3 regions of the Pseudomonas rhizozeae genome follow, and region 3 is predicted to be linked to each of the others. Evidence: predicted binding sites of a transcription regulator. Region 3 holds the regulator's gene; each other region holds the start of a gene.
The links. The regulator sigma-54, encoded in region 3, starts transcription at its own class of promoters, with help from an activator protein. The targets are predictions, from matches to a motif close to ANTGGCATNNANNTTGCTNT.
Positions count from the first base shown of each region.

Region 1 (3,278 bases), on a different contig from region 3:
TGCCCGCCGGGGCCACTTCGCCTGCTTCGTTCTTGCCGTCCCACTTGAAATCGGTGACGCCGCCGTTCTGCTTCTCCAGGACGATCGAGCGCACGGCTTTGCCGTCGGCATCCTTGACGTTGATGGTCACGGTCAGCGGATCGCCCGACTCCGGGACCACCACAGTGCCGTCCATGGTCTTCGACGTGTCGACCACGGTCTTGTCGGTCTTGATGATCACCGAACGGCCCACCAGCGACGACGCCTGCAGCGCTTGCGACGAGCCGAACGCATCGGAGATGTTCTTCACCGAGTCGTTCAGGGTAGTGATGCCTTCCAGGCTGCTGAACTGCGCCAGTTGTGCCACGAACTCGCCGTTGTCCTGCGGATCGAGCGGGTTCTGGTTGTTGAGTTGGGTCACCAGCAGCTTCAGGAACGAGTCCTTGCCCAGGGTCTGACTACCGGTAGCCGTGCTGGTCGCCGAAGAGATCGCGTCGTTAGTGGTGGCCGGGGCTTTATAGGAGTTAGCCAGGACATCCTTGATGCTTACGCCGCCGGTGGTATCGGTCACACTCATTTGTGTCGCCCCTTATCACTGACCGAGGGTCAGGACCTTCTGCATCATGGTTTTGGCGGTGTTCATCATTTCAGCGTTGGTCTGGAACGAACGGCTGGCGGAAATCATGTCGGCCATTTCTTCAACCACGTTGACGTTCGGGTAGTAGACATAACCCTTCTCGTCCGCCGCGGGATGGTTCGGCTCGTAACGCGCATCGAGGTTGCTCTGGTCTTCGACCACGCCCAGCACTTGCACGCCTTGGCCGGCGGCATCCTGGTTCTGGAACAGCGAATCGCTGCCGCCGGTTTGGCCGCCCTGGAACATGGTGGCGAACACCGGGTGACGGGCGCGGTAGGTCTGGTCGATGCTCGACGACACGGTTTCGGCGTTGGCAATGTTCGAGGCCACGGTGTTGAGACGCGTGGTCTGGGCGCTCATGCCGCTACCGGCGATGTTGAAAACACTGGCAAGTGACATGAATTACTCCCCGCGCAGGGCTGAAACCAGCCCTTTGAATTTGCTGTTGAGCATGGTGAAGCTGGCCTGGAAGCCCACGGCGTTTTCCGCGTAGTTGGACTGTTCAAGTTGCGCATCAACGGTGTTCTGGTCGATCGACGGTTGCATCGGCGTGCGGTACATCAGCGATTCGCCGCCGTTGCCCACGCCTTCGGCCTCGATATGACGGCTGTTGGTCATGTTCAGGGCGAACTTGCCCCCCTTGGTCTTCTCGTTCTGCTCGGCGAGCACTTTCGAGAAGTCCAGGTCCCGAGCCTTGTAGTTCGGGGTGTCGGCGTTGGCGATGTTGTTGGCCAGGACTTCAGCACGCTGGGCGCGGAAGCCCAGGGCTTGTTCGTGGATACCGAGCGCTTTATCGAAGCTGATGCTCATGTCGGGAAACCTTCGGGTGACCTGATTTTTCGTATCAGGGATATAGCAAGCCGCGTGCCAAACCACTGAAGCCCCATAAACCGGGGCTTTGCCGGGAAGTGGCAAGGCGGCAATGCCAGAAAAGCGGCAATGGGCTTCCGCCAGATGCCGCTTTTCTGCCGCTTTCGCCAGCGCCAAGCCCTCCTCCTGTGGGGGCAAGCCTGCTCGCGAAGATGGCGTGTCAGTCGACATCCTCGTTGAATGACAGACTGCATTCGCGAGCAGGCTTGCTCCCACGAGGGGACGGTGCTGCCGGGGAAATCGCAGGCAAAAAAAACGGGAGCCCCTGAGGACTCCCGTTTTGCAATGCCGCCAACGAATCATTTCGCCTGATAAATAATCCCCGGGCTGCACTGGACCATTTGGTAATGATCCGGCAAACCGTTCAGCGCTTCCGACGCACCAAGGAACAAATAGCCTCCCGGCTTCAAGGTGCTGTGGATGCGCAGCAGGATGTCTTTCTTCACCTCGGCGGAGAAGTAGATCAACACGTTGCGGCAGAACACGATGTCGAATTTGCCCAGGCTGGCGTAGCTGTCCAGCAGGTTGAACGAGCGGAATTCCACGCGGCTTTTGATTGGCGCCTTGATCGCCCAGCGTCCTGGCCCTTTCGGGTCGAAGTAGCGCTGCAGGCGTTCGGGCGACAAACCTCGACCGATCGCCAGGCTGTCGTACTCGCCGGTCTTGCAGTTGTTGAGCATGGTGCCTGACAGGTCGGTGGCAACGATCTGCACGCCCATCTTCAACTGGCCGAGATTGACCCGTTCGAACTCGTCGATCGACATCGACAGCGAAAACGGTTCCTGGCCCGACGAACACGCCGCCGACCAGATCCGCAGGCGCTGGCCTGGCGCTGCCTTGATCGCTTCCGGCAAGACTTTGTTCTTCAGCACTTCAAACGGATAGGTGTCGCGAAACCACAGGGTTTCGTTGGTGGTCATGGCGTCCACCACCATCTCGCGCAAACCGCTGCGCGGCTGGGTCTGGATGCGCTGCACCAACTCGCCCAGCGACTTGATGCCCTGCTGCTCCATTAACTTATTGAGGCGGCTCGAGACCAGGTACTGCTTGTTTTCACCGAGCAAAATGCCACAGGCTTTTTCCAGGAAGACCCGGAATTGTTCGAAATCCAAATTACCCGTAGACAATGATGCCGCCTCTTACTCGTGTTGATCGCCAGCGGCAAAAGGCCCCTAGCTGATGTCTGCTGCTTTGATCCGCTCGACGACGCGGGATGCCAGGTCATCCGGGCGAAATTTGGCCAGGAAGTCATCAGCACCGACTTTCTTGACCATCGCCTGGTTGAACACGCCGGACAACGAAGTATGCAGGATGATATGCAGCTTTTGCATGCGCGGGTCGTTGCGGATTTCCGCCGTCAGGGTGTACCCGTCCATTTCCGGCATTTCGATGTCGGAAATCATCATCAGGAACTCTTCTTCCGGCTTCTTGCCTTCATCGACCAGTTTGCGCAGGTAATCCAGCGCTTGCCGCCCATCGTTCAACGCCACCACTTCGACGCCGACCGTTTGCAGGCAACGGGTCACCTGCTTGCGCGCCACCGACGAGTCATCAACCGTCAGCACCCGCAGCGACAGCGCCTTGTGTTGGGTTTCAACGTCCACCACACCGATCGAAATCGCTTCCGGAGTGGGCGCGACTTCCGCCAGCACTTTCTCGACGTCGATGATTTCGACTAACTGATTGTCCACCCGAGTCACAGCGGTCAGGTAATGATCCCGACCAGTGCCCTTGGGCGGTGGATGGATCTCTTCCCAGTTCATGTTGACGATGCGCTCCACCGAGCGCACCA
Region 1 is NZ_JAVLSB010000053.1:11,791-15,068, forward strand. Features, by position in the region: gene RG836_RS18410 (flagellar hook assembly protein FlgD) at 1-556, opposite strand, end outside; gene flgC (flagellar basal body rod protein FlgC) at 572-1,015, opposite strand; gene flgB (flagellar basal body rod protein FlgB) at 1,019-1,426, opposite strand; gene cheR (protein-glutamate O-methyltransferase CheR) at 1,786-2,613, opposite strand; gene RG836_RS18430 (chemotaxis protein CheV) at 2,659-3,278, opposite strand, start outside.
Region 1: a site for sigma-54 is predicted at 1,469-1,488, ahead of flgB (flagellar basal body rod protein FlgB). Genes of this name have one in related genera too.

Region 2 (3,278 bases), on a different contig from region 3:
TTTGGGCATGATTTGCCGGTTAGTCCGAGCACCGAAAACCCAATGGGAGCGAGCCTGCTCGCGAAAGCGGCGTGTCAGCCAGCCTGGATCTGACTGACACAGCCTCTTCGCGAGCAGGCTCGCTCCCACACATTAAATACCGTCCACAAAAAAGGCCTCCCGAAGGAGGCCTCTCTCATTTCACGCTGCTTGCGCAGGCGCTACCGGATTAGCAGCTGTAGTACAGCTCGTATTCCAGTGGGTGTACGAAGGTACGTACTTTGATTTCTTCTTCGCTTTTCAGGGCGATGTAAGCGTCGATGAAGTCGTCACTGAAAACGCCGCCTTTGGTCAGGAACGCACGACCTTTGTCCAGTTCTTCCAGGGCTTCTTTCAGGCTGCCGCAAACTTGTGGGATCTCTTTCGCCTCTTCAGGCGGCAGGTCGTACAGGTTTTTGTCAGCAGCGTCGCCAGGGTGGATCTTGTTCTGGATGCCGTCCAGGCCAGCCATCAACAGGGCAGCGAAGCCCAGGTATGGGTTGGCTGCTGGATCCGGGAAGCGAGCTTCGATACGGCGAGCGCGCGGGCTGGACACGTATGGAATACGGATCGAAGCGGAACGGTTGCGAGCCGAGTAGGCCAGCATCACTGGCGCTTCGAAGCCCGGAACCAGACGCTTGTAGGAGTTGGTCGACGGGTTGGTGAAGCCGTTCAGGGCCTTACCGTGCTTGATAATGCCGCCGATGAAGTACAGAGCGGTGTCGGACAGGCCGGCATAGCCTTCGCCAGCGAAGGTGTTCTTGCCATCTTTGGCGATGGACAGGTGAACGTGCATGCCCGAACCGTTATCGCCGTACAGTGGCTTCGGCATGAAGGTCGCGGTGCGGCCGTAAGCGTCAGCGACGTTGTGTACGCAGTACTTCAGGGTCTGAACTTCGTCAGCCTTGGCAACCAGGGTGTTGAACTTCACACCGATTTCGTTCTGGCCGGCAGTGGCCACTTCGTGGTGGTGCACTTCGATGACCAGGCCCATTTCTTCCATGGCGTTGCACATGGAGGTACGGATTTCGTGGTCGTGGTCGAACGGAGGAACCGGGAAGTAGCCGCCTTTGATGCCTGGACGGTGGCCTTTGTTGCCGCCTTCCACGTCTTGGTCGGACATCCACGAGCCTTGCTCGGAGAAAATCTTGAACATCGAACCGGAGATGTCGGACTTGAACTTGACCGAATCGAAGATGAAGAATTCTGGCTCAGGGCCAACGAAAACGGTGTCGCCGATGCCGGTGGACTTGAGGTATTCCTCGGCACGCTTGGCGATCGCGCGCGGGTCGCGGTCGTAGCCTTGCATGGTCGAAGGCTCGATCACGTCGCACACCAGAATCAGGGTTGGCTCTTCGGTGAACGGGTCGAGAACGGCAGTGGTGTCGTCCGGCATCAGGATCATGTCGGAAGCTTCGATGCCTTTCCAGCCAGAGATGGAGGAACCGTCGAACATTTTGCCTTCTTCGAAGAAAGCTTCATCCAGCGCGTCGCGAGCCGGCATGGTCACGTGGTGCTGAGTGCCTTTAGTGTCCGTGAAGCGCAGATCAATCCACTTGACGTCATGATCTTTGATGAGTTGAACCGACTTCGACATATGTCCTCCGGGGTGGCTTAGGGCTAAGTAGTGGAGTGCCCTTAGAATGTGGGTGATGCCGGCGCGAATACTCGGCCATGGCAACCTGCCTCACAAGGGAGCAAATTGCATGCCAGTGCCCCAGCTTGGGTTTTTTGCTCCAAATTCATGCTTATAAAGGCCTGGAGCGGTGATTCGCAGAAAAGCGCGCCCTGTAATGTGGCGTTTATTTCTGCAAACGACCTGTTTTGGTGCGTGCAAAACCTTCTGCACATTAACTGGTTAAACCTTGAGCAATTTCCGCTATAATCCGCGCCCCCCTTTTTCGGCTGGCCGTTCGCGCGCTGTTTTCATGAAACTTATCGTAAAAGTCTTCCCCGAGATCACCATCAAGAGCCGCCCGGTACGGATGCGTTTCATCCGCCAGTTGGCCAAGAACATCCGTGCCGTGCTCCGCGATCTGGACCCGGCTGTGGTGGTGAACGGTGTGTGGGACAACCTCGAGCTGGAAACCCGCATCAGCGAGCCCAAAGCCCTGAAGGAAATGACCGAGCGCCTAAGCTGCATGCCGGGCATCGCGCATTTCCTGCAGGTGGATGAATACCCGTTGGGGGATTTCGACGACGTGGTTGCCAAGTGCAAGCTGCACTTCGGCGATGCCCTGGCCGGAAAGATCTTTTCCGTACGCTGCAAGCGCGCCGGGCACCACGATTTCTCGTCCATGGACGTGGAAAAATACGTCGGCAGCCAGTTGCGTCGCCAGTGCGGCGCCGCCGGGATTTCCCTGAAAGAGCCGGAAATCGAAGTTCGTATCGAAATTCGCGACCAACGGTTGTTCGTGATCCACAGCCAGCACGACAGCATCGGCGGTTATCCGTTGGGTGCGCTGGAGCAGACGCTGGTGCTGATGTCCGGTGGTTTCGATTCCACCGTGGCGGCGTACCAGATCATGCGTCGCGGGCTGATGGCGCATTTCTGCTTCTTCAACCTGGGCGGCCGGGCCCATGAATTGGGGGTGATGGAGGTCGCGCACTTCATCTGGAAGAAGTACGGCAGCTCGCAACGCGTGTTATTTGTCAGTGTGCCGTTCGAAGAAGTTTTGGGCGAAATCCTCGGCAAAGTCGATAACAGTCATATGGGCGTGGTTTTGAAGCGTATGATGTTGCGCGCTGCGTCGCGAATCGCCGATCGCCTGGATATCGATGCCCTGGTCACCGGTGAAGCGATTTCCCAGGTGTCGAGCCAGACACTGCCGAACCTGTCGGTGATCGACTGCGTGACCGACAAGCTGGTGCTGCGGCCACTGATCGCCAGCCACAAGCAGGACATCATCGACCTGGCCAACGAAATCGGCACCGCTGATTTCGCCAAGCACATGCCCGAGTATTGCGGGGTCATTTCGGTGAACCCCAAGACCCACGCCAAGCGCAACCGCGTGGAGTACGAAGAACAACAGTTCGACATGGCGGTGCTGGAGCGTGCGCTCGAGAACGCCAAACTGGTTTCGATCGATCGCGTGATCGACGAGTTGGGCCAGGATTTGCAGATTGAGGAAGTCAGCGAAGCGCTCGCTGGTCAGATCGTGATCGACATCCGCCACCCGGATGCGGCCGAGGATGACCCGTTGGCACTGGCTGGCATCGATGTACAAACGATGCCGTTCTATGCACTGAACGCGCGTTTC
Region 2 is NZ_JAVLSB010000049.1:37,742-41,019, reverse strand. Features, by position in the region: gene glnA (glutamate--ammonia ligase) at 209-1,615, opposite strand; gene thiI (tRNA uracil 4-sulfurtransferase ThiI) at 1,947-3,278, shown strand, end outside.
Region 2: a site for sigma-54 is predicted at 1,713-1,732, ahead of glnA (glutamate--ammonia ligase). Genes of this name have one in related genera too.

Region 3 (3,278 bases):
TCTGGCCTACTTCGAGCAGTTGCAGACCGCGGGTGACACCAAGCCTGTTCAGGGCTACGGCGTTACCATCCAGTACCACGCCGCGCAAGATCGCGTCGTACTGATCGACCGCGCCAAGGTCATCGACAAGGACGGCAACGTTACACAGGGCGAAAAAATCGTCTACGACACCAAGACCAAGCGCGCCAGCGCCGGCCGTGCCACCGGCAGCAAGGTGACCGAGTCGCGCCCGCGCATCGACATGGTGATCCAGCCGAAAAAGAAAACTGACGAGCAGAAGGCCCCTTAATGGCAACCCTGAAAGCTCAGCATCTGGCCAAGAGCTACAAGAGCCGCCAGGTCGTGCGCGACGTCAGCCTGTCCATCGACAGCGGTCAGATCGTCGGTTTGCTCGGCCCCAACGGCGCCGGCAAGACCACCTGCTTCTACATGATCGTCGGCCTGGTGCAGGCGGATCAGGGTCGTGTGCTGATCGATGACCTCGACGTCAGCCACCAGCCGATGCACGGCCGAGCCAAGGCCGGGATCGGCTATCTGCCGCAGGAAGCCTCGATCTTCCGCAAACTGTCGGTGGCCGACAACATCATGGCCATCCTCGAGACCCGCAAGGAACTCGACAAGGCCGGCCGTCGCAAGGAACTGGAAAGCCTGCTGCAGGAATTCCACATCAGCCACATTCGCGACAACCTGGGCATGAGCCTGTCCGGCGGTGAACGTCGCCGCGTAGAAATCGCCCGCGCCCTCGCCACCGCACCGAAATTCATCCTGCTCGACGAACCCTTCGCCGGCGTGGACCCGATCTCGGTGGGCGACATCAAACAGATCATCCATCACCTCAAGGCCAAGGGCATTGGCGTGCTGATCACCGACCACAACGTCCGTGAAACCCTGGATATCTGCGAGACCGCCTACATCGTCAACGATGGCCAACTGATCGCCGAAGGCGATTCCGCCACTATCCTGGCCAACGAGCTGGTCAAGGAAGTGTATCTGGGCCACGAGTTCCGCCTGTAAGCATTGCGAGGCCTGGCGAGTCGTCAGAGCGCCCGGGACAGTTAATACACTTGGTGTGTTTTTTATTGTTACGGCGCTCTAGGCAAACACCGAGGTTTCAGGCATATAATTTGCTTATGTTTGGCGCTCCGGCGCCCTGTAGTGGATGGCGCATGTGCGCCGGCGAATAAGGTGTTAAGCCCCTGCCATGAAACCATCGCTAGTCTTGAGAATGGGCCAGCAGCTGACGATGACACCTCAGCTGCAACAGGCCATCCGCCTGCTCCAATTGTCGACCCTGGACCTGCAACAGGAAATCCAGGAGGCATTGGAGTCCAATCCGATGCTCGAACGCCAGGAAGAAGGCGACGACTTCGATAACGCTGACCCGCTGGCCGACAATGTCGAGCAGAAGCCGAACACCGATATCCAGGAACCCTCCTACCAGGAAAGCGCCCCGACGGTGGACAACCTCGAGGAAGGCGACTGGAACGAGCGCATCCCCAATGAGTTGCCGGTCGATACCGCCTGGGAAGACGTTTATCAGACCAGCGCCAGCAGCCTGCCCAGCAACGATGACGACGAGTGGGATTTCACTACCCGCACCTCCGCCGGCGAAAGCTTGCAGAGCCACCTGCTGTGGCAACTGAACCTGGCGCCGATGTCCGACACTGATCGCCTGATCGCCGTCACTCTGATCGACTGCATCAACAATCAGGGCTACCTGGACGAAACCCTTGAGGAAATCCTCGAAGCCTTCGACCCGGAACTGGACATCGAGCTGGATGAGATCGAAGCCGTCCTGCACCGCATCCAGCAATTCGAACCGGCCGGCATCGGCGCTCGCAACCTGGGCGAGTGCCTGCTACTGCAATTGCGTCAACTGCCGGCGAAAACGCCTTGGCTGGCCGAGGCCAAGCGCCTGGTCGGCGATTACATTGACCTGCTCGGCAGCCGCGATTACAGCCAGTTGATGCGTCGCATGAAACTCAAGGAAGACGAGCTGCGCCAAGTCATCGAACTGGTGCAAAGCCTCAATCCGCGCCCGGGCTCACAGATCGAATCCACCGAAGCCGAATACGTTGTACCTGACGTGATCGTGCGCAAGGACAATGAACGCTGGCTCGTGGAGCTGAACCAAGAGTCGGTGCCGCGCTTGCGGGTCAATGCCCAGTACGCCGGTTTCGTCCGTCGCGCCGACACCAGCGCCGACAACACCTTCATGCGCAACCAGTTGCAGGAAGCGCGCTGGTTCATCAAGAGCCTGCAAAGCCGCAACGAAACCCTGATGAAAGTGGCTACGCAGATCGTCGAGCATCAGCGCGGCTTCCTGGAATACGGCGACGAAGCGATGAAGCCGTTGGTCCTGCACGACATCGCCGAAGCGGTGGGCATGCACGAATCGACCATTTCACGGGTGACCACGCAAAAATTCATGCATACCCCACGGGGCATATATGAGCTGAAATACTTTTTCTCCAGCCACGTCAGCACCTCCGAAGGCGGCGAATGCTCGTCCACGGCGATCCGCGCGATCATCAAAAAACTGGTTGCCGCGGAAAATCAGAAAAAGCCGTTGAGTGACAGCAAGATCGCTGGTTTACTGGAGGCACAAGGCATTCAGGTGGCTCGCCGCACCGTCGCCAAGTACCGCGAGTCCCTCGGGATCGCGCCTTCGAGCGAACGCAAGCGGTTGATGTAAGCCACGCCACAGCGTTCCAGTGGTAGACCATCAGGTCTACCGCTTTATGCACTGGCAACGAAGGAGAAGCTGTATGCAAGTCAACATCAGTGGACACCAACTGGAAGTGACCGAACCCCTGCGCACCTACATCGGCGAGAAACTCGAACGATTAGAAAGGCATTTCGACAAGATCACCAACGTGCAGGTCACGATGACAGTCGAGAAGTTGAAGCAGAAAATCGAAGCCACCTTGCATATTCCCGGCAACGAAGTGGTCGCCAACGCTGAGCATACCGACATGTATGCAGCGATCGACGCACTCACCGACAAGCTGGACAAACAACTCAAAAAGCATAAGGAAAAGACCCAGAGCCTCCTCCAGGGCGCGACCGGTCGTTAACACTCCCCACCCATGATCCGACTTGAAAGCATCCTGACCCCCGGCCGTTCCCTTGTGAACGTGCCGGGCGGCAGCAAAAAGAAAGCCCTCGAACAAATTGCGAACCTGATCCACCGCGAGGTGCCTGATCTGGCCATGCAGGACGTCTTCGAGAGCCTGGTCGCCCGTGAAAAACTGGGTTCCACCGGTTTTGGCAACGGC
Region 3 is NZ_JAVLSB010000007.1:78,228-81,505, forward strand. Features, by position in the region: gene lptA (lipopolysaccharide transport periplasmic protein LptA) at 1-289, shown strand, start outside; gene lptB (LPS export ABC transporter ATP-binding protein) at 289-1,014, shown strand; gene RG836_RS01525 (RNA polymerase factor sigma-54) at 1,202-2,695, shown strand; gene hpf (ribosome hibernation-promoting factor, HPF/YfiA family) at 2,769-3,077, shown strand; gene ptsN (PTS IIA-like nitrogen regulatory protein PtsN) at 3,090-3,278, shown strand, end outside.